Regions from separate parts of the Pseudoduganella sp. jia 9 genome, predicted to be linked through region 2. Evidence: predicted binding sites of a transcription regulator. Region 2 holds the regulator's gene; each other region holds the start of a gene.
What was found. The regulator LexA, encoded in region 2, represses DNA repair genes until DNA is damaged. The targets are predictions, from matches to a motif close to ACTGTATNNNNATACAGT.
Positions count from the first base shown of each region.

Region 1: a site for LexA is predicted at 7,029-7,046, ahead of ACY34H_RS06695 (DNA topoisomerase IV subunit B). Genes of this name have one in related genera too.
Region 3: a site for LexA is predicted at 7,973-7,990, ahead of recA (recombinase RecA). Genes of this name have one in related genera too.

Region 1 is NZ_JBUPWE010000005.1:52,012-62,047, forward strand. It holds gene ACY34H_RS06670 (DUF4118 domain-containing protein) at 1-2,280, opposite strand, end outside; gene kdpC (potassium-transporting ATPase subunit KdpC) at 2,299-2,898, opposite strand; gene kdpB (potassium-transporting ATPase subunit KdpB) at 2,910-5,000, opposite strand; gene kdpA (potassium-transporting ATPase subunit KdpA) at 5,010-6,728, opposite strand; gene kdpF (K(+)-transporting ATPase subunit F) at 6,725-6,820, opposite strand; gene ACY34H_RS06695 (DNA topoisomerase IV subunit B) at 7,137-9,134, shown strand; gene parC (DNA topoisomerase IV subunit A) at 9,148-10,036, shown strand, end outside.
Region 2 is NZ_JBUPWE010000024.1:60,037-70,072, reverse strand. It holds gene ACY34H_RS26785 (CvpA family protein) at 1-361, shown strand, start outside; gene purF (amidophosphoribosyltransferase) at 402-1,922, shown strand; gene ACY34H_RS26775 (cystathionine gamma-synthase family protein) at 2,131-3,372, shown strand; gene ACY34H_RS26770 (hypothetical protein) at 3,638-4,426, shown strand; gene lexA (transcriptional repressor LexA) at 4,533-5,198, opposite strand; gene rpsF (30S ribosomal protein S6) at 5,562-5,951, shown strand; gene priB (primosomal replication protein N) at 5,967-6,257, shown strand; gene rpsR (30S ribosomal protein S18) at 6,288-6,578, shown strand; gene rplI (50S ribosomal protein L9) at 6,612-7,064, shown strand; gene ACY34H_RS26740 (replicative DNA helicase) at 7,374-8,759, shown strand; gene ACY34H_RS26735 (DUF47 domain-containing protein) at 8,833-9,459, shown strand; gene ACY34H_RS26730 (anion permease) at 9,483-10,036, shown strand, end outside.
Region 3 is NZ_JBUPWE010000005.1:229,852-239,887, forward strand. It holds gene moaC (cyclic pyranopterin monophosphate synthase MoaC) at 1-160, shown strand, start outside; gene ACY34H_RS07460 (DUF2806 domain-containing protein) at 351-1,214, shown strand; gene ACY34H_RS07465 (flagellar brake protein) at 1,432-2,085, shown strand; gene ACY34H_RS07470 (pilin) at 2,138-2,614, opposite strand; gene ACY34H_RS07475 (hypothetical protein) at 2,620-2,796, opposite strand; gene ACY34H_RS07480 (FHA domain-containing protein) at 2,820-3,410, opposite strand; gene sucD (succinate--CoA ligase subunit alpha) at 3,487-4,368, opposite strand; gene sucC (ADP-forming succinate--CoA ligase subunit beta) at 4,382-5,551, opposite strand; gene ACY34H_RS07495 (hypothetical protein) at 5,606-5,854, opposite strand; gene recX (recombination regulator RecX) at 6,216-6,686, opposite strand; gene recA (recombinase RecA) at 6,834-7,904, opposite strand; gene ACY34H_RS07510 (response regulator) at 8,077-8,766, shown strand; gene ACY34H_RS07515 (sensor histidine kinase N-terminal domain-containing protein) at 8,763-10,036, shown strand, end outside.

The DNA.
Region 1 (10,036 bases), on a different contig from region 2:
CCACTGCAGGTTCAGCCGCACGGCGCCACTTTCGATGCGCGCCATGTCGAGCAGATTGGCCACCAAGGTGCTCATGCGCACTGTTTCTTCCTGCAGCGCGCGCGCCAGGTCCATCTGCGCGGCGGACAGCGCCGGCTTCGACATCGCCAGCGATTCGGCCAGCCCCACCAGCGACGTCAGCGGCGTGCGCAGGTCGTGCGACAGCGCCGCCAGCAGCGAATTGCGCAGCCGTTCCGACTCCATCTGCACCAGCGCATGCTGCGCCACGTCAATGTAGTGCACGCGCTCCAGCGCGATCGCGGCCAGCGCGGCGAACGTGTCCAGCTGGCGGCGCTGCTCGGGAATCAGCAGCCAGCGGCGCTCTTCCGGTTGCAGCGCCAGCACGCCCCGGGTACGCATCGGCGCGACCAGCGGCAGGTAGAACAATGGCGAGGCCGGCAGCGTGCCGGTGCCGATGCCGGCCGGCTCGGCGTGGTCGAATGCCCATTGCGCGATGGCCGGGTCCGGGACGGCGGCACTGCCGTCACCATCGGCACCATTGGTACCATCGGCCGCCTCCGCCGGTTCCAGGCGGCCCCCGGCGTCCGGCAGCAACAAGGCCACGCGCGCGCGGAACGCCTGCGCCAGCGTGCGCTGCGTGATCTCGAGCACCTGCTCCGCCTGCAGCACGCCGGTCAGTTCACGCGCATATTCGTACAGTGCGCGCACGCGCTCTTCGCGGTGCGATGCCACCCTGGCCTGGAAGCGCAGGTTCGCCGTCAGGTGGCTCGTGATCAGGCCGACGACCAGCATCACGGCAAACGTGATCAGGTACTGCAAATCGCTGACGGCAAACGAGAACGCCGGCTGCACGAACAGGAAATCGAACGCCGCCACGCTGGCAAAGCTGCACAGCACGGCCGGCCCGCGGCCCAGGCGGAAGGCCACCACCAGTACGGCGAGCAGGAACAGCATCGCGATGTTGGTGATTTCCAGCGCCCCCGCCAGCGGCAGGCCCGCCAGCGCGACCGTGCCGCTGGCCGCCAGCGCCAGCAGGTAGGATTTCACGCCCGTTCCGTCCGGAATGTTTCCAAATAACTGGAGCCTGTCACCGGTTTTGCTAAATAACTGGAGCCTGTCAGCGGTTTTGCTGGAACTATTCTCGCTGGCAGCGACTTCGATGAGGTCCAGCGCCGGTGCGGCGGCGGCGATGCGGCGCAGGTGGGGTGTGCGCCACGGCCAGGTGGGCGCCGCGCGGCCCAGCACCACTTTTGCGATGTTCTGCGCCAGCGCGTAGCGGGCGATGGCGGCACCGATGTCGTCGCCGGCCAGCACCGCCGTCGTGGCGCCCAGGTCCTGCGCCAGCTTCAGCGTCTGCAGGATCCGCTCGCGGCGTTCCGCGGGCAGCCGTTGCAACGCCGGTGTCTCCACGTAGACGGCATGCCAGTCCGTATTCAGCTGGCTGGCCAGCCTGGCGGCGCTGCGCACCACCTGTTCGCCGCCGGGACGCGGGCCGACGCAGGCCAGCAGCGCGACACCCGATTTCCACAGCGGACGGATGGATTTTTCCACGCGGTAGGCCTGCACGTCGTCGCCGATGCGGTCGGCGGTGCGGCGCAGCGCCAGTTCGCGCAGCGCGATCAGGTTGCCCTTGCGGAAGAAGTTGCTGGCAGCGCGCCCGGCCTGTTCGCCCTGGTAGACCTTGCCTTCCTTCAGGCGGCCGAGCAGTTCATCGGCGGGCAGGTCCACCAGCACCACTTCGTCGGCGCGGTCGAACACCGTGTCCGGCAGCGTTTCGGCCACGCGGATGCCGGTGATGCCGCCAACCACATCGTTCAGGCTTTCCAGGTGCTGCACGTTCACCGTGGTGAACACGTCGATGCCCGCTTCGAGCAGTTCCTCGACATCCTGCCAGCGCTTCGGGTGGCGCGAGCCGGGCGCGTTGGAGTGCGCCAGCTCGTCCACCAGCACCAGGTCCGGCCGCCGTGCCAGCGCGCCATCGAGGTCGAACTCCGGCAGCGTCCTGCCGCGCCACGCCGTCCCCTTCAACGGCAGTACGTCGAGCCCGTCGAGCAGCGCGGCGGTATCGGCGCGGCCATGCGTCTCGACGATGCCCACCAGCGGCCGCACGCCCCCGGCCTGCAGCTTGCGCGCGGCCGACAGCATCGCGTACGTCTTGCCCACGCCGGCCGACGCACCGAAATAGATGCGCAGCCGGCCGCGTGCCTCGCGCTGCTCGCGGGCCTGCACCCGGGCCAGCAGGGCATCCGGGTCGGGGCGTTGGCTGTCGATGGGAATCATGCGGGGCAGTGTAGACGATTACCGCGCAGCGGGAGCGACCTGGTCGGGCGCCAGCCTGTCGAGAGCTAAATTCAGCGCCAGCACGTTCACCTTCGGCTCGCCGAGAAAGCCGAACGATGGCCGCTCGGCATGCCGTTCGACCAGGGCCTGCACGCGGGCCGGTGCGATGCCGCGGGCGCGCGCCACCCGGCCGGCCTGGTAATGCGCCGCGGCCAGGCTGATGTCCGGATCCAGGCCGCTGGCCGACGCGGTCACGAGGTCCACGGGCACCGGCGCGCTATTGCCCGGATCGGCCTCGCGCAATGCCGCGATGCGGCCCTTGACGGCGTCGAGCAGCGCCGGGTTCGCCGGGCCCTGATTCGAGCCGCCCGACCCGGCCGCGTTGTTCGGCGCCGGCGCCGTGGCCGACGGGCGTCCCCAGAAGTAGCGCGGCGACGCAAACGCCTGGCCGACCAGGCGCGAGCCGATCGCCTTGCCGTCACGGGTGGCAAGGCTGCCGGCGGCCTGGCCGGACCAGGCCAACTTGCCGAAGCCGGTCACGACATAGGGATAGACGACGCCGCACAGCAGCGTCAGCGTGGCGAAGATGGTTGCCGCGGGGCGGAGATGGGAAATCATGGTAGATCCTTTCAGACGAAATTCAGTGCGGCGAGCGCCATGTCGACCAGCTTGATGCCGACGAACGGCAGCAGCAGGCCGCCCAGGCCATACACCAGCATGTTCCGGCGCAGCAGCACGGCCGCGCCCAGCGCCCGGTACTTCACGCCCCTCAATGCCAGCGGGATCAGGAACACGATGATCAGCGCATTGAAGATCACGGCGGACAGGATCGCGGAATCGGGGCTGGCCAGGTGCATGACGTTCAAGGCGCCCAGCGCCGGATAGGTGCCGGTAAAGGCGGCCGGGATGATGGCGAAGTACTTGGCCACGTCGTTGGCGATCGAGAACGTGGTCAGCGCGCCGCGCGTCATCAGCATCTGCTTGCCGATTTCCACGATCTCCAGCAGCTTGGTCGGGTTCGAATCCAGGTCGACCATGTTGCCGGCCTCTTTTGCGGCCTGGGTACCGGTGTTCATCGCCACCGCCACGTCGGCCTGGGCCAGCGCCGGCGCGTCGTTGGTGCCGTCGCCCGTCATCGCCACCAGCCGCCCCTCGGCCTGCTGGCCGCGGATCAGCTTCAGCTTGTCCTCGGGCGTCGCTTCGGCGAGGAAGTCGTCGACGCCCGCCTCGGCGGCGATGGCCGCCGCCGTCAGCCGGTTGTCGCCGGTGATCATCACGGTGCGGATGCCCATCTGGCGCAGCTGGGCGAAGCGTTCGCGGATGCCGGCCTTGACGATGTCCTTCAGCTCGATCACGCCCATCGCCCGGCCATCGTCGACGACGACCAGCGGCGTGCTGCCGCGCCGCGCCGCATCGTCGGCCAGGCGCGCCACGTCGGCCGGCCAGCGCCCGCCCTGCCCTTCGAGGTACTTGCGCATCGTGTCGGCCGCGCCCTTGCGCACCTGCCGCGCGCCGACATCCACGCCGCTCATCCGGGTCTGCGCCGTGAATGCCACGAACGCGATCTCGTCGCCGCCATCGGCCAGCGCCAGCTGATGTTCTTTCTCGTCGATCCGCTGCTCGGCCGGAAACCGCTGGCGTGCCAGCACGGCGATGCTGCGCCCTTCCGGCGTTTCGTCGGCCAGCGACGCCAGCCGCGCCGAGCGGGCCAGCTGCTCTTCCGTCACGCCGGGCGCCGGCAGGAACGCCGCCGCCTGGCGATTGCCGTGCGTGATCGTGCCGGTCTTGTCGAGCAGCAGCACGTCGACGTCGCCGGCCGCTTCCACCGCCCGGCCGGACGTGGCGATCACGTTCGCCGCCATCATGCGGCTCATGCCGGCCACGCCGATGGCCGACAGCAGGCCGCCGATGGTCGTCGGGATCAGGCACACGAGCAGCGCGATCAGCACCGTCACCGTGACCGGCGTGCCGGCGCCGGCCGCGTTCACCGCGAACAGCGAGAACGGCAGCAGCGTCACCGTCACTACCAGGAACACGATCGTCAGCGCGACGAGCAGGATCGTCAGCGCGACTTCGTTCGGCGTTTTCTGCCGCTTCGCGCCTTCCACCATCGAGATCATCCGGTCGATGAACGCCTCGCCGGGGTTGACGGCGATGCGCACCACCAGCCAGTCCGACAGCACGCGGGTGCCGCCCGTGACGCTGGCGAAGTCGCCGCCCGATTCGCGGATCACCGGTGCCGATTCGCCGGTGATCGCGCTTTCGTCGACCGAAGCGGCGCCCTCGATCACTTCGCCGTCGGCGGGCACCACGTCGCCCGCTTCGACCAGCACCGTCATGCCCTTGCGCAGGTCGGATGCGGGCACCGGCAGCCATGGGGTGCCGTATGCCGGCGTGGCCAGCTTCTTCGCCGTGACCGTGGTTTTCAGCGCCCGCAGCGATGCCGCCTGGGCCTTGCTGCGTCCTTCGGCCAGCGCCTCGGCGAAGTTGGCGAACAGCACGGTGAACCACAGCCAGACGGCGATTGCCGCGGTGAAGCCGGCGTCGTCGCCGGCGGCGGCGGCCATCACGGCCAGCAGCGTGGTGGCGATGCTGCCGGCGTAGACGACGAACATGACGGGACTGCGCAGCTGCACGCGCGGGTGCAGCTTGCGGAAGGCGTCGCCCAGCGCGGGAACGGCCAGCCGCGCATCGAAAAGTGCCAGCGGAGTGCGTGACATGGAATCCTCTTACTGGAAAAGTTGCAGGTGTTCGACGATGGGACCGAGCGCCAGCGCCGGCACGTAGTTCAGCACCCCGACCAGCACGACGGTGCCGATCAGCAGGAACACGAACAGCGGGCCGTGCGTGGGCATCGTGCCGCCCGTGACGGGCAGGCGCTGCTTGCCGGCCAGCGCGCCGGCGATCGCCAGCACCGGCACGATCACGGCGAAGCGGCCGAACCACATGGCGATCGCCAGCATCGCGTTGTAGAAAGGCGTATTGGCGGAGAGGCCGGCGAATGCGCTGCCGTTGTTGTTGGCGGCCGAGCTGAACGCATACAGGATCTCGGAGAAGCCATGCGCACCCGGGTTGGCGATGCCCGCCGTGCCGGCGCCGGTCACGACCGCGATGGCGGTACCGCACAGCACCAGGGTCGGCGTGACGAGAATGGCGAGCGACGTCATCTTCATCTCGTAGGGGCCGATCTTCTTGCCCAGGTATTCCGGCGTGCGGCCGATCATCAGGCCGGCGATGAACACCGCCAGGATGGCGAACACCAGCATGCCGTACAGCCCGGAGCCCACGCCGCCGAAGATCACTTCGCCGAACTGCATCAGCAGCAGCGGCACGGCGCCGCCCAGCGGCATCAGCGAATCGTGCATCGCGTTCACGGCGCCGCAGGACGCGGCCGTGGTCACGGCCACGAACAGCGCCGACCCGTTGACCCCGAAGCGGGTTTCCTTGCCTTCCATATTGCCGCCAGACTGCAGCGCGCCGGCCGCCTGGTCCACGCCAAGTGCCTGCAGCGCGGGGTGCGCGGCCTGCTCGGCGGCGAACACCGCGAGCGTCATCAGCACGAATACCACCGTCATCGCCGCCAGCACGGCCCAGCCCTGGCGGATGTCGCCCACCATGCGGCCGAACGCAAAGCACAGCGCGGCGGGAATCAGGAAGATCGCGAGCAGCTCGATGAAATTGCTCAGCGCCGTCGGGTTCTCGAACGGGTGCGCGGAATTGGCATTGAAGAAGCCACCGCCATTGGTGCCCAGCAGCTTGATCGCCTCCTGCGAAGCGACCGGGCCCATGGCCAGCGTCTGCACGCCGCCTTCCAGCGTGGCGACGGCGCGGTAGGCGTCGAAGTTCTGGATCACGCCCTGGCTCATCAGCAGCACGGCCAGCAGCAGCGACAGCGGCAGCAGCACGTACAGCGTGGCGCGGGTGATGTCGACCCAGAAATTGCCCACCGATGCGCTCGACCGGGCCGCGAAGGCGCGCACCAGTGCGAACACGACGGCGATGCCGGTGGCCGCCGAGAAGAAATTCTGGCCGGCCAGCGCCACCATCTGCGTCAGGTAGCTCATCGTCTGCTCGCCCGCGTAGCCCTGCCAGTTGGTGTTGGAAACAAAGCTGACGGCCGTGTTGAACGACGAATCGGGGCTCACATTCGGCAGGTTCTGCGGATTCAGGGGCAGCCAGGCTTGCAGGCGCTGCATGGCGTAGACGAACAGCGTGCCCAGCGCATTGAAGACGACCAGCGCGACGGCATAGGTCTTCCAGCCCATCGCCCGGTCGGCGGGCAGGCCGGCGGCGCGGTACAGCGCGCCTTCGAGCCGGTACAGCCAGCCCAGGCCGCGGATTGCGCCGTCGCCCTCGCCCACCCGGGCCAGGAAGGCGCCCAGCGGCCAGGCGAGCAGGAACAACACCCCCAGGAAGGCAAAGAGAAGAAGTAGCGATGGGGTTGTCACAGGTCCTCCGCCTTCAGCAGCGCCACCAGCAGGTAGACCAGCAGGCCGACGGCGGTGACGGCGCCGGCTACATAGATGAGATCAGCGCTCATGGCTGCTGTCCCGCGCCGGTCCGCAGCCGGGCGCAGCCCGCTGTCATGCCGCATGCCAGCGCCGCGAACGCGCCGATCAGGGCCAAAAACACGATATCCATCGCTTTCCTTCCAGCTGTTGTAATGGAAGGCAGGTTATCGACGGGGGTCTAAAAACGGGGTAAAGACTTGCCGCCCCAGTGTAAACAAGGTATAAAAACGCCTTTTTACTGTATATTTATACAGATGTTTCGCGGGAGTACTTGCTTTCCCGCCCGGCCCCTCGGATAGAATGCCGGTCTAACCCAATCTGCACTTCTTGTGTCAATCACCACGTATGGCCACCAAAAAACCTGTTTCCGACTACAGCGAATCATCGATCCGCGTGCTGAAGGGCCTGGAGCCCGTCAAGCAGCGCCCCGGCATGTATACCCGCACGGAAAATCCGCTGCACATCATCCAGGAGGTGATCGACAACGCATCCGACGAAGCACTGGGCGGCCATTGCCGGAACATCGTCGTCACGCAGAACGCCGACGGCAGCATCACCGTCGAGGATGACGGCCGCGGCATCCCGGTCGGCCTGCACCCGGAAGAAAACGTGCCCACGGTGGAAATCGTGTTCACCCGGCTGCACGCCGGCGGCAAGTTCGACAAGGGCTCGGGCGGCGCGTACGCGTTTTCCGGCGGCCTGCACGGCGTCGGCGTGTCCGTCACCAACGCGCTGTCGAAGCGCCTGGAAATCAATGTCTGGCGCAAGGACGACAAGGGCAACGGCTACCACACCATCGCTTTTGAAAACGGCGACCTGGTCCAGCCCCTGACCTCCGGCCCTGCGCCCAAGGACGGCAAGAAATCCGGTACCCGCGTCACCGCGTGGCCGGATGCCAAGTATTTCGACTCGCCGCTGATTTCCCAGGTCGAACTGCAGCGCCTGCTGCGCTCGAAGGCCGTGCTGCTGCCGGGCGTGACCGTCACGCTGAAGAACGGCAAGACCGGCGACGTGCAGACCTGGCAGTACAACGACGGCCTGCGCGGCTACCTCACCGAAGCGCTGGCGCAGACGGGCAACGGCGAAACCTTCGTGCCGCTGTTCGAGGGCGAGCAGTTCGCGGGCCCGGACGCGGAAGGATTCGCCGAAGGCGAAGGCGCCTCATGGGTGGTGGCATGGACGGAAGAAGGCGCGATCATGCGCGAATCCTACGTCAACCTAATTCCCACGCCGAATGGCGGCACCCACGAATCGGGGCTGCGCGAAGGCCTGTTCGGGGCGATGAAGAACTTCGTCGAACTGCATTCATTGTTGCCTAAAGGCGTCAAACTCCTGCCCGAAGACGTCTTTGCGCGGGCGTCGTTCGTGTTGTCGGCCAAGGTGCTGGACCCGCAGTTCCAGGGCCAGATCAAGGAACGCCTGAACTCGCGCGACGCGGTGCGGCTGGTGTCCACGTACAGCAAGCCGGCACTGGAACTGTGGCTGAACCAGCACATCGACTGGGGCAAGAAGCTGGCCGAACTGGTCATCAAGCAGGCCCAGTCGCGCCTGCGCTCGGCGCAGAAGGTGGAAAAGAAAAAATCGTCCGGCGTGGCCGTGTTGCCGGGCAAGCTGACCGATTGCGAATCGAACGACGTGTCGCGCACCGAACTGTTCCTGGTCGAGGGCGACTCGGCGGGCGGCTCGGCGAAGATGGGCCGCGACAAGGAATTCCAGGCCATCCTGCCGCTGCGCGGCAAGGTGCTGAACTCGTGGGAAACCGACCGCGACCGCCTGTTCGCCAACAACGAGATCCACGATATCGCGGTGGCCATCGGCGTCGACCCGCACAGCTTCACCGATACGCCGGACCTGTCGAACCTGCGCTACGGCAAGATCTGCATCCTGTCGGACGCCGACGTCGACGGCTCGCACATCCAGGTGCTGCTGCTCACGCTGTTCTTCCGCCACTTCCCGGGGCTGATCCAGAACGGCAATATCTGCGTGGCGCGCCCGCCGCTGTACCGCGTGGATGCGCCGGCGCGCGGCAAGAAGCCGATCCAGAAGCTGTACGCGCTGGACGACGGCGAACTGACCGCGATCGAGGACAAGCTGCGCAAGGATGGCCTGAAGGATGGCAGCTGGAGCATTTCCCGCTTCAAGGGCCTGGGCGAGATGAACGCCGAGCAGCTGTGGGAAACCACGATGAACCCGGATACGCGGCGCCTGCTGCCGGTGGCGCTGGGCGACTTCGCGCACACCGAGGCGGCAGCCCGCTTCAACATGCTGATGGGCAAAGGCGAAGCCGCCGCCCGCCGCGCATGGATCGAGGAACACGGCAACGAAGTCGAAGCCGATATTTAATTGAACGAGCACCATGAGCCAAGCAAACCTCTTTGACGCGCCGCCGCCGGATGATCCGGCCAATGGCGCCAATAATGGCAACAGCGGCAACGGCGGCGACGGCGGCGAATCGCTGACGCTGTCCACCTTCGCCGAACGCGCCTACCTCGATTACGCGATTTCCGTCGTGAAGGGCCGCGCCCTGCCCGACGTGTGCGACGGCCAGAAGCCGGTGCAGCGCCGCATCCTGTATTCGATGAACGAACTGGGGCTGAACGCCACGGCGAAACCGCGCAAGTCGGCCACCGTGGTCGGCGACGTGCTGGGCAAACTGCACCCGCACGGCGACCAGTCGGTGTACGACGCGCTGGTGCGCATGGCGCAGGACTTTTCGCTGCGCTACCCGCTGATCGACGGCCAGGGCAACTTCGGCTCGCGCGACGGCGACGGCGCCGCGGCGATGCGTTACACGGAAGCGCGCCTGACGCCGATCGCCAAGCTGCTGCTGGACGAGATCGGCCAGGGTACCGTGGACTTCATCCCGAACTACGACGGTTCGACGGAAGAACCGGCGCTGCTGCCGGCGCGGCTGCCGATGGCGCTGCTGAACGGCGCCTCCGGCATCGCCGTCGGCATGGCCACCGAAATCCCGTCGCACAACCTGCGCGAAGTGGCCGCGGCCACCGTGGCGCTGATCCGCAATCCGAAACTGTCGCACGCCGAACTGATGGACATGATGCCGGGCCCGGACTTCCCGGGCGGCGGCCAGCTGATCACGCCGCAGGCGCAGATCGCCGACATGTACGCCTCCGGCCGCGGCAGCATGAAGGTGCGGGCGCGCTGGAAGATCGAGGAACTGGCGCGCGGCCAGTGGCAGGCGGTCGTCTACGAACTGCCGCCGGGCACGTCGGCGCAGAAGGTGC
Region 2 (10,036 bases):
CTACAGCGGGGAACTCGCGGCCTTGTTGCCGGCCGCGATTCCTGGCGAAGCAGTACGGCTGATCGTGGCGTTCCTGGCACTGTTCATCGGCGTGCGCATCCTGATGGGCTTGCTGTCGATGGCCGTGTCGGCACTGGTCGAGGCCGGCGGCATGACACTGGCCGACCGCGGCCTGGGCGGCCTGTTCGGCCTGGGGCGCGGGCTTGTAATCGTGCTGGCGGGCGTCATATTGTGCGGCATGACGTCGATCCCGCAGCAGGACTTCTGGCGCGAGGCACTGTTCTCCCCCATCGCGGAAACGGGCGTGCGTACCGTGAAACCGTTCCTTCCCGCTGCCGTGGCGCAGCATGTGCAATTTTAGAATTTCTACCATCAAGCAGCACCCTGTTCAGGAGCACAATATGTGTGGCATCGTCGGCGTCGTTTCCCATCAACCTGTCAACCAGCTGCTGTATGACGCGCTGCTGCTGTTGCAGCACCGCGGCCAGGATGCGGCCGGTATCGCAACGAATCACAGCAGCATGTTCTCGATGCACAAGGCGAACGGCCTCGTGCGTGACGTGTTCCGCACCCGGAACATGCGTTCGCTGATGGGCAATTCGGGCATCGGCCACTGCCGCTACCCGACGGCCGGTTCGTCGTCGGAAGAGGAAGCGCAACCGTTCTACGTCAATGCGCCGTTCGGCATCACGCTGGCGCACAATGGCAACCTCACCAACTGGGAACAGCTCAAGACCGAGATGTTCAAGAACGATCGCCGCCACATCAACACGGACTCCGATTCGGAAGTGCTGCTGAACGTGCTGGCGCACGAGATCATGCGCGCCACCACCGGTTATTCGCTGGATGCGGGCACGCTGTTCGACGCCGTCACGGTGCTGAACCGCCGCGTGCGCGGTGGCTACGCGGCCGTGGCGCAGATCGCCGATGTCGGCCTGCTGGGCTTCCGCGACCCGTACGGCATTCGCCCGCTGTGCCTGGGCATCAACGAGACGGAGCAGGGCACCGAGTACATGCTGGCGTCCGAATCGGTGGCGCTGGAAGGCGCCGGTTTCCGCTTCGTGCGCGACGTCGAGCCGGGCGAAGCCGTGTTCATCGATGCCGACAACAAGCTGCACGCGCGCATCTGCGCCGACAACCCGACGCTCAATCCGTGCGTGTTCGAATACGTGTACCTGGCGCGTCCCGATTCCGTGATCGACGGCGCCTCCGTCTACAGCACGCGCCTGAAGATGGGCGAATACCTGGCCGAGAAGATCAAGCGCGAAGGCCTGGCGGACGACATCGACGTGGTGATGCCGATCCCCGATTCGTCGCGCCCCGCCGCGATCCAGCTGGCACTGCGCCTCGGCAAGGAATACCGCGAAGGCTTCATCAAGAACCGCTACATCGGCCGCACCTTCATCATGCCGGGCCAGGCGCTGCGCAAGAAATCGGTGCGCCAGAAGCTGAACGCCATCGGCGACGAGTTCAAGGGCAAGAACGTGCTGCTGGTCGACGATTCGATCGTGCGCGGCACCACCAGCCGCGAAATCGTGCAGATGGCGCGCGACTCCGGCGCCAAGAAAGTGATCTTCGCCTCCGCCGCGCCGCCGGTGCTGTACCCGAACGTGTACGGTATCGACATGCCGACGCGCGACGAGCTGATCGCCCACGGCCGCACCGTCGACGAGGTATGCAAGGAAATCACCGCCGACGCGCTGGTGTACCAGGATCTCGACGACCTGAAGAAGGCAATCTCCGACGTCAACCCGGCGCTGACCAGCTTCGAAGCCTCCTGCTTCGACGGCAAGTACATCACTGGCGACGTATCGGCCGACTACCTCGACCGCATCGAGCATGCGCGCCACAACCCCAAGGCGAAAGTCGAAGACGCCGCGCGCACGCAGCTGAACCTGAACGCGGCCACCACCGAAGCGTAAAAACCAAGGGCTCCTCGCGGAGCCTTTTTTTCCGCGCCAAGCCGAGTGCCCGAGCGTTGCAAAACAACCGAATGCAACATCGGGGACAGTCCCCAACGTTGTACAACGTTGTAAGACCACCGAAATGTGAAATTGGGGACTGTCCCGGATTGCCGGGCCACCAGTGTCAAACAGCCAGCGCGTGCTGGTTACTTTCTCCCGCTACGACATGAACGACAAGAAAAACTACGGTTTCACCACCACGATCCTGCACGGCGACCGCCAGAAAACCATCGAGCAGGGATCGTTGCACAAGCCGGTCCACACATCCGTCGCCTTCGGTTATACCGATGCGCGCCAGCTGGCCTCGGTGTTCCAGGGCCGCGAGCCGGGCTTCCGCTATGGCCGCCAAGGCAATCCGACCGTTTCCGCACTGGAGGAAAAGGTCAACAAGATGGAGGGCGGCGTGGCCACGCTGTGCTTCGCCACCGGCATGGCGGCGATCGGTGCCGTGTTCCAGGCGCTGCTGCGCGCCGGCGACCACGTGGTGTCGTCGTCGTTCTTGTTCGGCAATACGAACTCCCTGTGGCAGACGGTGGCGGGGCAGGGCGTGGGCGTGGACTTCGTCGACGCGACCGATGTCGCCAATGTCGAAAGCGCGCTGAAGGAGAACACGCGCATCGTGTTCGTCGAGACCATCGCCAATCCGCGCACGCAGATTGCCGACCTGGAGCGTATTGGCGCGCTGTGCGCCGCGAAAGGCATCCTGTACATCGTCGACAATACGATGACGACGCCTTACCTGTTCCAGCCGAAAACGGTGGGCGCGGGCCTGGTCGTCAATTCGCTGACGAAATCGATCGCCGGCCACGGCAATGCGCTGGGCGGCAGTCTGACCGATACCGGCGCCTATGACTGGGGCCGCTTCCCGAACATCTTCGAGAACTACAAGAAGGCTGCCCCGGCGATGTGGGGCATCACGCAGGTGCGTGCCAAGGGCTTGCGCGACTTCGGCGCTTCGCTGGGGCCGGAAGCGGCGCACCACATCGCCGTCGGTGCCGAAACGCTGGCGCTGCGCATGGAGCGCACCTGCGCCAACGCGCAGGCCCTGGCGGACATGCTGGCGGCCGATCCGCGCGTGGCAGCCGTGCATTATCCCGGCTTGCCGTCGCACCCCCAGCACGGCATCGCCACCGGCCTGTTCAAGGCCTACGGCTCGCTGTTCAGTTTCGAACTGCGCGATGGCATCGACTGCTTCGATTACCTGAACCGCCTGAAGATCGCCGTGCCGGCCTCCAACCTGGGCGACACCCGGACGCTGGTGATCCCGGTCGCCCACACGATCTTCTACGAGATGGGTGCCGAGCGCCGTGCCTCGATGGGCATTGCCGAATCGCTGATCCGCGTATCGGTCGGCATCGAGGACACGGCCGACCTGGTCGACGACTTCCGCCTGGCGCTCGACGCGTAACCGGTGCATGAGCGGCACATAAGTGGCCCATGAGTGGCCATAAGCGGCGCATGAGCGGCACATGAGCGGCACATGAGCGGCGCAGGCGGGTGCGACTCCGCTCCCGCCTGCCGCCGGCGTACAGCGGTCGCGCGCGGCGCTATGCATGTTGCATACGACTGTAGCCTTCCTGCAACAAATGGTGCAAATGCCAAGTACCCCGCGCCATTGGCGCATGAATGGCTTATTCTTTTGTTTTATTCCTAATACATCAAAAGGAGCTGTCGTGAAACATGCCGCGTTTTTCCTTGTCGCCGCAGTGATTGCCAATTCTGCCTTCGCGGATGATCTTGCCGAGGCCAAGCGGCTGCTCGAAACGCGCGCCTATGCCCAGGCAAGCGCGATCTACGAGCGCCTTGCGGCGGCCGGCAACGCGGATGCGCAGTTCCATCTCGGCGAAATGCACTGGTATGGCGAGGGCTACAAGGCGGACGATGCGGCGGCGCGGCAATGGTTCCAGAAAGCCGCGACAGCCGGCAGCAAGGAAGCGGCCGCTGCGCTGGAAACGATGCGCCTGCGTGAAACGCGGCGTGCCGACATCGATTACTACGTGCAGCAGTACGATGGGGCCGACCTGGCGTACGCGAAGTACCAGTGCGCGACGCCGGATATTCCAGCGTCGTCTCTCGGCAAGGACGCCGTGACGCGCGTCAACAAGCAGTATTCGGCGTGGCAGGAGTGCTATAACGGTTTCGTCCAGCAGTTGCAGAATGCGATGCCGGCCGGTTCGAAGATTCCCAGGGACGTTGCCGACCTGATGAACGAACAGGAGTTCGACGGCGCCCGCCAGCGCATGGAAAGCGCTTATGCCAGGCTGGCCGCGGAAGGGAAGGCGCAGGCCGAACCGCTCGTGGCCAGGTATGACAGCTGGTTCCAGGCATCGGAAAAACTGGCGATCCAGGCCAACGAGCGCTTCAAGGCCGACAAGGTGGCATCGGACGCCATCAACCGGGACTTCCAGAGCCGCCAGAATGACTTCCGCGGCCGCATCGCGACGCCGCCCACCAGGCGCTGAGCGCCAGCAGGCCTGCTGCCCGGAGCGTGGGCGCACTGCCGGATATGCCCTGCGCTGACAGCCATGCGGCTCGTCAGCGCATCCCGTCAAGGCAGCGGCTGAGCCATCAATGCCAGGTGCGCAGGAGGCCGACGGCCAGGCCTTCGAGTGCGAATTCGTCGTCCGGCGTTACGGTGATGATCTTGAAGTCTGGGTTTTCCGGCAGCAGTTCGATCGTGGAACCGGTACGGCGGTAGCGCTTCACGGTCACTTCGCTGCCGATGCGGGCCACGACGATCTGGCCGTTCTTGGCACTGTCCACTTTCTTCACCGCCAGCAGGTCGCCATCCATGATGCCGACGTCGCGCATCGATTCGCCGCGCACCTTCAGCAGGAAATCGGGCTTCGCTGAAAACAGCGCCGGGTCGACGCTGTAGGTTTTTTCCAGGTTTTCCTGCGCCAGGATCGGCGAGCCGGCGGCCACGCGGCCAATCAGCGGCAACTGCATCAGCAATGCCGCAGGCACCTGCGGCAGGAAGTCCGTGCCGGATTGCGCCGCGGCCGGGTTGGCGCGCGCGCGCTCGCCCAGCAGGCGGATGCCGCGCGACGTGCCGGCGGTGATTTCAATGGCCCCCTTGCGCGCCAGCGCCTTCAGGTGCTCTTCGGCCGCATTGGCCGACTTGAATCCCAACTCGGCGGCGATCTCCGCGCGGGTCGGCGGGAAGCCGGTGGATTCGATGGCGTCCCTGATCAGGTTGAGAATTTGTTCCTGCCTTGCGGTGAGCTTGATCATGACCAGATTGCTGTGTATATAGACAGTCTGTATTTTTGTACAGTGTCGGCGTGAATGCAAGGGAAAACCCTCCCGGGCGAGAAATATTTCCCGAAAAATGGGGACGGACCCTGTTTTCCAGGAAAATTTCCGCGCAAGACGGCGCTACGCCGTTGCGCCAGGCCGTCATTTCACGCCTGCCGGTGTGACGCGGGATGCCGCGAAACCGGCCCGGAAGGCTGCTTCCGGCTGCTTTCGGGTCGGTTGCCGCCCGGCCGCGCGGCTAGCCAGCGCCGAAAAATCCTGCTATGCTTGCGGGCTTACCTCTTCCCACACCTGTCTTGACGCCAGGGTGGGCTATCAACAGTCCTTAAGGGAGTTTGCATGCGTCACTACGAAATCGTATTTATCGTCCATCCGGACCAGAGCGAGCAAGTGCCCGCGATGATCGAACGTTACAAGGCCAGCGTGACCTCGCGCGGCGGTAACGTGCACCGCGTGGAAGACTGGGGCCGCCGTCAAATGGCGTACTCGATCCAGAAACTGGCCAAGGCACACTACATCTGCCTGAACATCGAGTGCGACAACGATACGCTGGTCGAACTGGAAACCGCGTTCAAATTCAATGATGCCGTGCTGCGCCACCTGACCGTCAAGATGAAGAAAGCGGAAACCGCTCCTTCGCCGATGATGAAGTCGGTCCAGCGTGAAGACGCCGCCAAGAGCCACCGCGCCGAAGCCGCGGCCGCTCCTGCAGCAGCAGCAGCAGCCTAAATCCACGGAGTCTTGCTGAACGAGCTGAGGTTTACCGGCCTGATCACCGAGCGGGAAGTCATTCGCTATACCCCCGCCGGGCTGCCGATCGTGAATGCAATCTTGCAGCACAGTTCGCAGCAGATCGAGGCAGGCATCGCCCGCCTGACGGAGTTTGAGATCGCCGCGGTTGCCGCGGGAGAGATTTCAGGCCGTTTCAGCGGCGCGCCACTGGGAGGCACCTACGAATTCACGGGGTTCCTCGCCAGGAAAGGCCGCAACAGCAAGAGCCTGGTTTTTCACATCATTGATTTTCGTGCCGCCTGAGCGACACAATATTTAATACAGGAGCCTAAAATGGCATTCGGTAAAAAGTTCGACAAAAACAAAGCCAAGCTGAAAGAAAAGCGCAAACAGCAGAACCCGCTGTTCAAGCGTAAGAAGTTCTGCCGCTTCACCGCCGCTGGCGTTGAGCAGGTCGACTACAAAGACGTCGACACCCTGAAAGATTTCATCCAGGAAAACGGCAAGATCATGCCGGCACGCCTGACCGGCACGAAGGCGCACTACCAGCGTCAAGTGGATACCGCGATCAAGCGCGCGCGCTACCTGGCCCTGCTGCCGTACACCGATCTGCACCACGCCTAATCGGCAGCAGTACAGATAGAACTGGAGAACATTATGCAAATCATTCTGCTGGAAAAAGTTATCAACGTCGGCAACCTGGGCGACGTGGTGAAGGTCAAGGACGGCTACGCACGTAACTTCCTGATCCCGCAAAAACTGGCACGCCGCGCCACCACGGCCGCCGTGGCCGAGTTTGAAACCAAGCGCGCCGAACTGGAAAAAGCCGCCGCCGAAAAGCTGGCTGCCGCACAAGGCCAGGGCGAAAAGCTGAACGGCATGACCGTGACCGTGTCGCAGAAGGCCGGCGTCGATGGCCGCCTGTTCGGCTCCGTCACCAACTTCGACATCGCCGAAGCCCTGTCGAAGGCCGGTTTCCCGGTCGAGAAAGCTGCCGTGCGCCTGCCGAACGGCCCGCTGAAGACCACCGGCGAGCACCCGGTGTCGGTTTCCCTGCACACGGACGTGGTGGTCGATGTGACCGTCGCCGTCGTGGGCGAAACCGCCTGATTGCCGGGATTCTTTCCTCGGTAAGACAGTCGTACAATTAAAAAAGCCGGGTTCGCCCGGCTTTTTTATTGCCGGCGCCGGTGCCGCGAGGCCCTGCATGCAGCCCGCGCAGCAGCGCCGAAGCGGCACCCGAAGCATGCGTCCGCAACACGCTGTTTCCGCTGCCGCATGAAGCGCGACAAGCCTGACATTTGGCTGCTATAACAGAGCTGCGAGGGTGTCATCAAGCTGTCACAAAGCTGCCGGCAGGGCAGCGATCTTGCCAACCATTATGAACTTTGGCCTGCTTATGCAGGTATAATGCGCGCCATGAATGCCCCATCCGACCCGCAAGTCGATTCCCTCCGTATCCCGCCCCATTCCATCGAAGCCGAACAATCGGTGATCGGCGGTTTGTTGCGCGATAACGCCGCATGGGACCGCATCGCCGACTTCATGCACGCGGAGGATTTCTACCGTTACGACCACCGGATCATCTTCGAACAGATGATCCGCCTGATCAATGGCGGCAAACCGGCCGACGTGATCACCGTGTTCGAAGCGCTGACGATGCTGGGCAAGGCCGATGAAGTGGGCGGCCTGCAGTACCTGAATGCGATGGCGCAAAACACGCCATCGGCGGCGAACATCCGCCGATATGCCGAGATCGTGCGCGACCGCGGCGTGCTGCGCAAGCTGATCACCGTGGCCGACGAAATCTCCGGCAATGCGTTCAGCCCGCAGGGCAAGGAAGTCAAGCAGATGCTCGACGAAGCGGAGTCGAAGATCTTCGCGATCGCCGAGCAGGGCTCGCGCGGCTCGTCCGGCTGGACCGCGGTGCAGCCGCTGCTCACCCAGGTGGTCGAGCGCATCGACGAACTGTACAGCCGCGACAGCGGCAGCGAGATCACCGGCGTGCCGACCGGCTTTGCCGACCTGGACAAAATGACGTCCGGCCTGCAGCCCGGCGACCTGGTCATCGTGGCCGGCCGTCCATCGATGGGCAAGACGGCATTTTCCGTCAACATCGGTGAGAACGTCGCCATCGAAGCGGGCCTGCCCGTTGCCGTCTTCTCGATGGAGATGGGCGGCGCGCAGCTGGCGATGCGTATGCTGGGCTCCGTTGGCCAGCTCGACCAGCATCGCCTGCGTACCGGCAAGCTGAACGATGAAGACTGGCCGCGCCTGACGCACGCGATCCAGAAAATGAATGAAGCCCAGCTGTACATCGACGAGACGCCGGCGCTGAATCCGATCGAGATGCGCGCCCGCGCGCGCCGCCTGGCGCGCCAGTGCGGCAAGCTGGGCCTCATCATCGTCGACTACCTGCAGCTGATGACGGGCTCGCAGCAAGGCGACAACCGCGCCGCCGAGATTTCCGAGATCTCGCGATCGTTGAAGGGCCTGGCGAAGGAGCTGCACTGCCCGGTGATCGCGCTGTCGCAGCTGAACCGCTCGCTGGAACAGCGGCCCAACAAGCGTCCCGTGATGTCCGACCTGCGCGAATCCGGCGCTATCGAACAGGATGCGGACGTCATCATCTTCCTGTACCGGGACGAGGTCTACAACCCCGACTCACCGGACAAGGGTACCGCCGAGATCATCATCGGCAAGCAGCGTAACGGCCCGATCGGCGCGATCCGTCTGACATGGATGGGCATGTACACCAAGTTCGGCAACTACACCGGTAATCTGTCGATCTACCAGGGCGACTGATCACCAGCACCAAGAGGGGCCGCTTAGAGCAGCGGCCCCGGCAGCACCCCCGAATCAACCAACGGAGAATAATATGTTTGGACGCCTGATGCCCACCGAGGGCAAATTCTTTGACCTGTTCAACCAGCATGCTGAACTGTGCGTCAAGGGCGCGAAAGAAATGCTGGGCCTGATGACCAATTTCGATGACCTGGAAAACCGCGTGCATGCGATCGAAAGCATCGAGAAACAGGCCGACAAGATCACCTACACCACGGTGGACCTGCTGCACAAGACGTTCATCACGCCGATCGACCGGGACGACATCCACAAGCTGATCACCAAGATGGACGACATCCTGGACATGATGGAAGACGCCGGCCAGACCGTGTCGCTGTACGACCTGCATGCCGTCACGCCGGAAGCCAAGCGCCTGGCCGAGCTGGTGCTGGCCTGCTGCGAAAAGGTGAAGGAAGCCGTGGCCCTGCTGTCGAACATGGACAATGCCCGCGACATCGTCGGCATCTGCGAGGAAATCGACCGCCTGGAATCGGACGCCGACCATGTAATGCGCGCCGCCATGTCCAAGCTGTTCCGCGACGAGCCGGACGTGCGCAACCTGATCAAGATGAAGGCGATCTACGAGATCCTGGAAACCGTGACCGACCGCTGCGAAGACGTGGCCAACATCATCGAAGGCATCATCGTCGAGAACGCGTAAGCGTCGCACGGTAAAACAACAACATGCAGACCTTAGAAATCAGCATCTACGCGCTGGGGCTCCTGATTGCCCTGGCGCTGCTCTTCGACTTCATGAACGGCTTCCACGACGCCGCGAACGCGATCGCGACGGTCGTCTCGACCGGCGTCCTGAAGCCGCAGACCGCCGTGGCGATGGCCGCGTTCTTCAACTTCGTGGCGATCTTCGTCGTCGGCCTGCACGTGGCGACGACGATCGGCAAGGGCACCATCGACCCGCACGTGGTGGACCATCACGTGATCTTCGGCGCCCTGGTGGGCGCCATCGTGTGGAACGTGATCACGTGGTACTACGGCATTCCGTCGTCGTCCTCGCACGCGCTGATCGGCGGCCTGGTAGGCGCGGCAGTCGCCAAGGCCGGTACCGGCGCACTGATCGCCAGTGGCCTGATCAAGACCGTGATCTTCATCGTCGTGGCACCGCTGCTGGGCTTCTTCCTGGGCACGCTGATCATGCTGATCGTGTCCTGGGTGTTCGTGAAGTCGACACCGCGCCGCATCGACACATGGTTCCGCCGGCTGCAGCTGGCCTCCGCGGC
Region 3 (10,036 bases), on a different contig from region 2:
CAAGACCGGCGTCGAGATGGAGGCGCTGACCGCCGTGCAGGTGGGGCTGTTGACCGTGTACGACATGTGCAAGGCAGTCGACCGGGGCATGGTGATGACGGAAATCCGCGTGCGGGAAAAGCATGGCGGCAAGTCGGGCGATTGGTCTTCCACGAGTTAACTGCCGAACCACCGCCGTGTATTAATACGGGCCCATGCATGCCTTGAATAGTTCGAGGTAAATCGCGATCCCCGGTTGTTGCAGTGCGTTCTCTGGACAGGTCCCGGAATGCTTGATCGCTTATCGTTCGTCCGGTATTCTTATTGAAAAGCCAATACCAAGAACCATAAGCGACACCACCAGGAAGACAATGACCGAGCTAACCGATCTCGCCGGCTTCGCCGAGCCTGCCAAAATCCTGATTGAAAAGCTGTCGAACGCGGTGGGAATAATTTTTGAACCCCGGCGAATTACGCGCAAGGCATTGGCGGAGGCCACCGCTGCCGAGACCAAGGCACGCAGCGATATCGCGATTCGCGAAATGCACCTGACGGCGCTTGAAAAAAGGACGATGCAACGGCTATTGTTGCAGGAGACGAGAAAGCAGCAGAACATGGAAGACATCGCTGCCATCGCCGTGGAAGAATTGCCGGCGAACGCCGATCCTTCGACACTGGATGAGGATTGGCTGGCACATCTGTTCGACCGTTGCAGCGGCGTGTCCGAGGAGAAGATGCAGAGAGCTTGGGCCAACCTTCTGGCCCGGGAAGCGACGATCCCAGGATCCTTTTCACGGCAAACGGTCAATATCCTTGCAACATTCGAAAAGGAAGATGCTGAAGTTTTCAGGCGGCTGTCACAGCTCGTCTGGACGGTAAACGGCGATCCTGTCGTCCTCATGTACGACGCCGAGGAAGAGGTGTATTCAAGCGTCGGAATATCGTATGAGCAACTCCTGCGTCTGGAAGAACTGGGCGTGATCGCATACGAGCCTGCATCACCGCGCGGCTTTCGCTTCGAGATGCCTTCTCGCCGCATCACTGTCTCTTATTTCGGCAGCTCGGTGAGTCTGCAACTTCCAGAGGATCGGGAAATTCTTGTTGGACCGGTATCGCTCTCGCGAGCGGGTGAAGAGCTGCTATCCATATGCAAGGCTGACAGAAACGACGATTTTCACCGATACATACTCAGCCATTGGGAATTCCTGGGTTATGCGCCACGGGAACTCGATTAAGGCGTCGAGCTTCGGTGCATCCGTACGCGGCCACTGACTTTGCAATACATTCGTCCGGTGCGAGCCAGGGAGTGATTGCAAAATGAAAATATTTAGGTCATTGCTTGCCGTGAGTGGTATTTAAGGTTTTATAATCGCCGGTAAATTTCCACTTGGAAAATCCATGGCCGGCATTCCATCCTCCGAGACTTCGCCTCAGCAGTACACATTCGAACAAATGAATCTGCAAGTCGGCATGCGGCTGCAGGTCATCACCCATCGTGCGCTGCGTCCGGCGCAGAACTTTTCCAGCGTGATCGGCTGGGTAAAGGATGAATACGTAATCATCAAGATCCCGTTCGAACAGGGGGCGCCGATCGCCTTGTACGAAGGCGACAAGGTGACGCTGCGGGTGTTCTCCGGCGTGAACGTGTGCTCGTTCGACGCCATCGTCGAGCGCATTTTCGGCCGGCCGCTGCTGTATGCCCACATCACATTTCCCAAGCAGATCCATGGTACCAGCCTGCGCATGGCGATGCGGGTCAAGGTGGACATCCCGGCGCAGGTCAAGACTGCCGGAGGGCACGAGCAAGTGGGATTCCTGGTGAACCTCAGTGTTTCCGGCGCGCTGATGAATACGCGGCGGCCGATTCCCGAGGAAGCAGAACCCGTGGTCGTGCAATTCACGCTGCTGACGGAGCCGGACAAGCGGCAGGTGATCATTACCGTCAAGGCATCGGTGCGCAATGTCAGCGCCGCGCATCCGGCAGCCGATGGCCGGCCGACGTATGGCTATGGGATGCAGTTCATCGATGTCGATCCGGCGCACTACATGATGCTGCAGAATTTGACGTACCAGGCGATGATCACGGATCGGCAGAAGATCGTTTGATGCAGGCGTAAAAAAACCGGGCCGAGGCCCGGTTTCGCCATCAGGACCCGGTTTAAGGGGTGGTGCTGGCAGGCGGGGTTACGCTGTTCTTCTTGATTGCCTCAGCCGCGGCGGTGTTACCCACGGTAGTGTCGATCGCCCACGTCATGGCCGAGCCATTTGCGGCCAAGGCCGGCGTGAACGTGATCGTCTCGCCATTGACATCGGTGCCCAGGCCATCTGCGAGCGTCAACACAATCTCACCATCGGTCACGGTTGCGGAAGCCACTTCCTTGGTTGCAGTGAATGCAGTCGTGGCCGGGATACCGCCGCTACCGTTGTCGCACTCGTCCACCGAACCGCCGGCTTCCTGGGCGCACACGGCAACTGCGGTCTTCAGCGAGTCGGCAGCGGAAACGGCATTGGCCATCTTGGCCTTGACGGTGTAGTCGCTGTACGCCGGAATCGCCACCGCTGCCAGGATGCCGATGATCGCCACGACGATCATCAGTTCGATCAGGGTGAAACCGGCTTGGGCTTTCTGGTTCATGGATTTCATGGTGTTGCTCCTTCAGGTAATAAACGAAACGGGTTGGGATGATTGATGTAGAGCAATCCCCGTGCCAGCCCGGTTTGCGCTATTTCCACGCCGAAAATCGCCATCCGTGGCAGTTCCTGCTGGAAATAGTGACAAATTTCGTCAGTATGATGTGCGTAGATTGTCAGTTGCAAGTAGCATCAGCTGACGAATTTTGTCAGCCCAGCCGAAATGCCATGCGCGTGCCCGAAAGCTCCAGCACGTCGCCATCGGCCAGCGCTTGCGGCAGCTTGCCGAGCGGCATGCCGTTCAGCAGCGGCACGCGGTCGCCGTCGGCATGCACGGCGGCGTAGCCGGCTTCGGTGCGGTTGACGGTCACGACCTGCACGCCGGCGCGGCCGAGGCTGGTTTGCGGCTTGTTCAGCTCCAGCAGGCGGCCGGCATTGCTGCCGTTCAGCACTTCGATGCGGGCCGGCGGAATGGGTACCGGCATGGCGGGAATGCCGCTGATCGGCCGGATGCCGTCGGCCACGAAGTCGATCCGGTACCTGGCCAGCTTGAGGATGTCGCCGGGCTGCAGGAAGTGCTTGCCGACACGGTGGCCGTTGACGAAGGTACCGTTGGTCGACTGCAGGTCTTCCAGGAACGAATCGTCGAGGATGGTGGTAATGGCCGCGTGTTCGCCGCTCACGGTCTGGTGTTCGAGCACGATGTCGTTGTGGCCGTGCCGGCCGATCGTCATGCGCTCTTTCGTCAGCTGCACGGTTCTTTCCAGCACGCCGTCGCGCGAGATCAGGATCTTTGCCAACGCATTTCCTCCGAACGTCTTCACCAAAAAACAACGGGGGCCGCAGCCCCCGTCATTATGGAACAACTTGCTGCAATTACAGCATTGCCTTCAGCAGCTTGGCCATCTCGGACGGGTTCTTCGTCACGGTGATGCCGCACTCTTCCATGATTGCCAGCTTGGCTTCGGCGGTGTCGGCACCGCCGGAGATCAGCGCGCCGGCGTGGCCCATGCGCTTGCCCGGAGGAGCGGTAACACCGGCGATGAAGCCGACGACCGGCTTCTTCATGTTGTCCTTGATCCAGCGTGCGGCGTTGGCTTCGTCAGGACCGCCGATTTCGCCGATCATGATGACCGCGTCGGTGTCCGGATCGTCGTTGAACATGCGCATCACGTCGATGTGCTTCAGGCCGTTGATCGGGTCACCGCCGATGCCCACGGCCGACGACTGGCCCAGGCCCAGCGCGGTCAGCTGGCCAACGGCTTCGTACGTCAGCGTGCCCGAACGGGACACGACGCCGATACGGCCTTTCTTGTGGATGTGGCCCGGCATGATGCCGATCTTGATTTCGTCAGGGGTGATCAGGCCTGGGCAGTTCGGGCCCAGCAGCAGGGTCTTCGAACCGGCCTTTGCCATGCGATCCTTGATTTCCATCATGTCGCGGACAGGAATGCCTTCGGTGATGCAAATCGCCAGTTCCAGCTCGGCTTCGACGGCTTCCCAGATCGCGGCGGCGGCGCCTGCCGGCGGCACGTAGATCACGGAAACGGTTGCACCGGTTTCCGAAGCAGCTTCCTTCACGGAACCAAAGATAGGAATGCCTTCGAAGTCTTCGCCGGCTTTCTTCGGGTTCACGCCTGCCACGAAGGCGTTCTTGCCGTTCGCGTAGTCGCGGCACATGCGGGTGTGGAACTGGCCGGTCTTGCCGGTGATGCCCTGGGTGATGACTTTGGTGTCTTTATTGATCAGAATAGACATGTTGGTTCCTTAATTAAGCTTGACCGGCAGCAGCGGCAACAACGCTCTTCGCTGCGTCTTCCATGGTGTCGGCGGCAATGATCGGCAGGCCGGAGTCGGCCAGCATCTTCTTGCCCAGGTCTTCGTTGGTGCCCTTCATGCGGACGACCAGCGGTACCTGCAGCTGCACTGCCTTCGATGCGGTGATCACGCCTTCGGCGATCACGTCGCAACGCATGATGCCGCCGAAGATGTTCACCAGGATCGCCTTCAGGCCCGGGTTCTTCAGCATGATCTTGAATGCTTCGGTCACTTTCTCGGCCGTAGCACCACCGCCCACGTCCAGGAAGTTGGCCGGCTCGCCGCCGAACAGCTTGATCGTGTCCATCGTGGCCATGGCCAGGCCGGCGCCGTTCACCAGGCAGCCGATATTGCCGTCCAGGGAGATGTATGCCAGGTCGAACTTGGATGCTTCGACTTCGGCCGGATCTTCTTCGTCCAGGTCGCGGTAGGCGACGATTTCCGGGTGACGGAACAGGGCGTTCGAATCGAAGTTGAACTTCGCGTCCAGGGCGATCACTTTGCCGTCGCCGGTCAGGATCAGCGGGTTGATTTCAGCCAGCGATGCATCGGTGTCCCAGTAGGCTTTGTACAGGCCTTGCAGGTTCGCGCGAGCGTCGGCAATCGAGCCTTCCGGCACGCCGATCTTGCGGGCGACGTCGTCGGCATCCGCGTCGGTCAGGCCCACGGCCGGATCGATGATCACGTTGTGGATCTTTTCCGGGTGCGATTCGGCCACTTCTTCGATGTCCATGCCGCCTTCGGAGGAAGCCATCAGCACCACGCGCTGCGAAACACGGTCGGTCACCAGCGAAACGTACAGTTCCTTCTTGATGTCGGCGCCTTCTTCGATCATCAGGCGGCGAACTTTCTGGCCTTCCGGGCCGGTCTGGTGGGTCACCAGCTGCATGCCCATGATCTGTTCGGAGTATTCCTTGACCTGCTCCAGCGACTTGGCGACTTTCACGCCACCGCCTTTGCCACGGCCACCGGCGTGGATCTGCGCCTTGACCACCCAGACCGGGCCGCCCAGCGTTTCGGCAGCTTTCACTGCTTCTTCCACGGACATGCACGGAATGCCGCGCGGAACCGTCACTCCGAACTTCCGGAGGATTTCTTTGCCTTGATACTCATGGATTTTCATGCTGGCTTCCCTTCTGATGCTGAATATGAAATGGGTTTAAAAGTTGCTGCTGCTTCAGTCGTGCGGCACCTGGGCCGAAGAGGCGGCATGAGCCCCCCAGCGTGGTTCGAGACCGGAAAAGTGGCGCGTCATCCCTGCGGATGGCGTGACAGTGTTCAGGTTGAAACGATTTCTTTGCGGGTGCGTGGCGCTGGCGGCAACCGGAACCTTGGAAGCCAGCAGGGTGTCGTCGACTGAGATGACGATGGAATGGGTGCCGAAATCCCATGGTGCGTTCCCGGGCGCGAACGCCAGGAGGTCCATGGAGCGCAGTGGGGAAGGCGCACTCTTCAGAGGATTTGACAGAGACATAACACCGATGCCGCTCGCGCGGCCAAATTAGTAAGCAGCCATGTACTGATTTCGTACGTTGCCGCAGCTTCTACGGACAACCACCGCACCCGCGGTGCTGCATAAAACCACAAAAGTGTAGCACACCGGGCAGGCACTGGATAGCAACGTGATCGTACAACTTCGAGCCGTCGAGGGCGCCACGGCGGCGCGCCACAGATGAGAACTGGTGACAGGCACCGGTTTTCCAGGAACATTGCCTGGAAAATAGGGTCCGTCCCCATTTTTCAGGCAACAAAAAAGCAGCCGGGGGCTGCTCTACGTGGCATGAATATCAGATATTCCCAAACTCGTCATCCGGGTCGTAGCCCTTCATGGCCGCGCGCACGGCTTTTTGCGAAAAGCCGCGGCCGATGAGGAAGCGCATCTGCTTGGCGCGGCCTTCGGCATCCTCGGCAACCTTGCCGTGGTACTTGCGGCGCCAGACCTCGCAGCAGCGCGCCACTTCGTCTTCGACGAGACCGGCTTTCAGTTCCTGCAGCGCTTCGCCCTTGACGCCGTGGCTTTGCAGTTCGGCCAGGATGCGGCTGTTGCCGTAGCGCGCCGAGCGGCGATGGATCAGCGACTCGGAAAAGCGCTCTTCCGACAACCACTTGTTTTTCTCGAGCCAGTCGAGCAAGGCATCGACGTCGTCGCCCTCCTCGGCATGGCGGGCCAGCTTGCGGGCCAGTTCCATGCGGCTGTGCTCGCGGGTGGACAGCAGGCGCAGGGCGCGGGCTTTCAGGCTGGGGGGGGGTGCACGCATCGGGAGTCGGCGGTGGGAGAAGAAAAAGCGGCCAGTATAAAAAACATCGCCACCGCCGCAAAGCGGTCGGTGGCGATGAAGAGCTTCAACAAGCCCAGGATCAGTGACATTGCGGGACCGAAGACCGGAGCCTCCAGCCCGCCGCCATCAGTCGACGGCCTTCAGCTTTGGTGCCGGTGCATCGCCCTCGGTCGGCGGCAGTTCGCGCACGCCCAGCGAAGCGCGGACCTTGTTCTCGATCTCGCGGGCCAGTGCCGGCCGTTCGCGCAGGAAGGTGCGGGCATTGTCCTTGCCTTGACCGATGCGCTCGCCGCCGTAGCTGTACCACGAGCCGGACTTCTCGACGATCTTTGCTTCCACGCCCAGGTCGATGATCTCGCCTTCGCGGGAGGTGCCTTCGCCATACAGGATGTCGAAGTGCGCTTCCTTGAACGGCGGCGCGATCTTGTTCTTGACGACCTTGACCTTCGTTTCGTTACCGATCACCTCGTCGCCGGACTTGATCGAGCCGGTGCGGCGGATATCCAGGCGCACGGACGCGTAGAACTTCAGCGCGTTACCGCCGGTGGTGGTTTCAGGCGAACCGAACATCACGCCGATCTTCATGCGGATCTGGTTGATGAAGATGACCAGCGTGTTGGTGCGGTTGATCGTGCCGGTCAGCTTGCGCAGCGCCTGGGACATCAGGCGTGCCTGCAGGCCCGGCAGCGAATCGCCCATGTCGCCTTCGATCTCGGCACGCGGCGTCAGCGCCGCCACGGAGTCGATGACGATCATGTCGACGGAACCGGAACGCACCAGCGCGTCGCAGATTTCCAGCGCCTGTTCGCCCGTGTCCGGCTGCGAAATCAGCAGCTCGTGCAGGTTCACGCCCAGCTTTTGCGCATACGTCACGTCCAGCGCGTGCTCGGCGTCGATGAATGCGCAGGTGCCGCCGAGTTTTTGCATTTCGGCGATCGTCTGCAAGGTCAGCGTGGTTTTACCGGACGATTCCGGGCCGTAGATCTCGACCACGCGGCCGCGCGGCAGGCCGCCGACGCCGAGGGCGATATCCAGGCCCAGCGAGCCCGTGGAGACGGTCTGGACTTCTTCCAGCGGGGCGGACGAATCCATCCGCATGACGGAACCCTTGCCGAACTGCTTTTCAATCTGAGCCAGCGCCGCGGCAAGCGCTTTGGCTTTTTCGGAGGCAGGTACTGCCGCTTTCTTGTCGTCCATGATTTCTCTTAACCTTTAACTGTTCAATGATTCCGAAATATTCCTGGGTACAACGTGGTACAAGCAGTACTGTATATGTATCCAGTGGTTTATGCAAGCGGAATCCAGTGCTTTTTCCATCCGTCGTCACACATTGAGTACAATGAAATTGCCTCAATGCCCGATTGCCAACATGCGTATTTTACTAGCCGAAGATGACAGCGTCCTGGCGGACGGACTAACGCGCTCGCTGCGCCAGTCCGGCTATGCCATCGACTGCGTGAAGAACGGGCAGGAAGCCGATACTGCCCTGTCCACGCAGGAGTTCGACCTGCTGATCCTGGATCTCGGCCTGCCGAAGCTGCCGGGCCTCGAAGTGCTGCGCCGGCTGCGTTCGCGCGGCTCGCTGCTGCCGGTGCTGATCCTCACGGCGGCCGATTCCGTCGAACAGCGCGTCACGGGCCTGGACCTGGGCGCCGATGACTACATGGCCAAGCCGTTCGCGCTGTCGGAACTGGAAGCGCGCGTGCGCGCCCTCACGCGCCGCGGCCAGGGCGGCGGTTCCGCCATCGTCAAGCACGGCCCGCTTACATATGACCAGGTGGGCCGCAGCGCCTACATCAACGACCAGATGCTCGACCTGTCGGCGCGCGAACTGGGCCTGCTGGAAGTGCTGCTGGCCCGCACCGGCCGCCTCGTCTCGAAGGAGCAGCTGGTGGACCACCTGTGCGAATGGGGCGAGGAAGTCAGCAACAACGCCATCGAGGTCTACGTGCACCGCCTGCGCAAGAAGATCGAGGTGGGCGGCGTGCGCATCGCCACCGTGCGCGGCCTCGGCTACTGTCTCGAGAAATTCTCCAGCGCCGCCGCGGATACCAAGTGAATTCGCCGGCCGACCGGTCCGATGCGGCGTGGAGCCCCGCCCTCGAGGAAGAAGAGGAAATCCAGCACTCGCTGTTCGGCGAAATCCTCGACTGGATGCTGGCCCCGCTGCTGCTGCTGTGGCCGATGAGCATCGCCATTACCTACCTGGTGGCCAAGTCGATCGCCAACCAGCCGTTCGACCACGCGCTGGAAGATGCCGTCACCGTGCTGTCGCAGCAGGTGCGCGAAGTGAACGGCACCGTGGAACATCGCCTCCCCGGCGCGGCGCGCGACATCCTGCGCGCCGACGACGTCGACAGCGTTTACTTCCAGATCCTGGGCCCGCAGGGCCGCCATCTCGACGGCGACCGCGACCTGCCCCGCCCCGAGCCGGAGCCGGACGAAGAGATGACGCCTCCCGGCGCCGTGCGCTTCCGCAACGCCAACCTGCACGGCACGCCCATCCGCGTCGCCTACGCCTACGTGAACCTGGAAGAGCACCGCGAACGCCCGCCCCGCCTGGCGCTGGTGCAGATGGCCGAAACGCTGGAAAAGCGCGCCAGGCTCGCCAACGAGATCATCAAGGGCGTGATCCTGCCCCAGTTCATCATCCTGCCGGTGGTGCTGGCACTTGTCTGGTTTGCCCTGTCGCGCGGGCTGCTGCCGCTGGCCGAGCTGCAGGAACGCATCCGCGCACGCCCGATCGACGACCTGTCGCCGATCGCGCCGAACCAGGTGCCGGAAGAGATCACGCCGCTGGTCCGTTCCCTCAACGAGATGCTGGCGCGGCTGTCGCAATCGATCGAGATGCAGAAGCGCTTCATCGCCGATGCGGCGCACCAGATGAAGACACCGCTGGCCGGCATGCGCATGCAGTCGGAGCTGGCGCTGCGCCAGACCGACCAGGCCGAAATCCACCGCTCGCTGGAGCAGCTGGCGAAAAGCTCGGAGGCGGCCACCCGCCTCGTCAACCAGCTGCTGGCGCTGGCGCGGGCGGAAAACCAGCCGCAGGCCGGCAGCGCGTTCGCATCGCTCGACCTGGCCGAGGTGGCGCGCAATGCCGTGCGCGACTGGGTACCGGCATCGTTCAACTACCGCATCGACCTGGGCTTCGAGGCGCCGGATGCACCGGTGCTCATCGAAGGCAATGCCGTGATGCTGCGCGAGCTGTTGTCGAACCTGATCGACAATGCCTTGCGCTATACGCCGCAAGGCGGCAGCGTCACGGTGCGCGTCAATGAAGGCTCATCGCCGGTGCTGGAAATCGAGGATACCGGTCCCGGCATCCC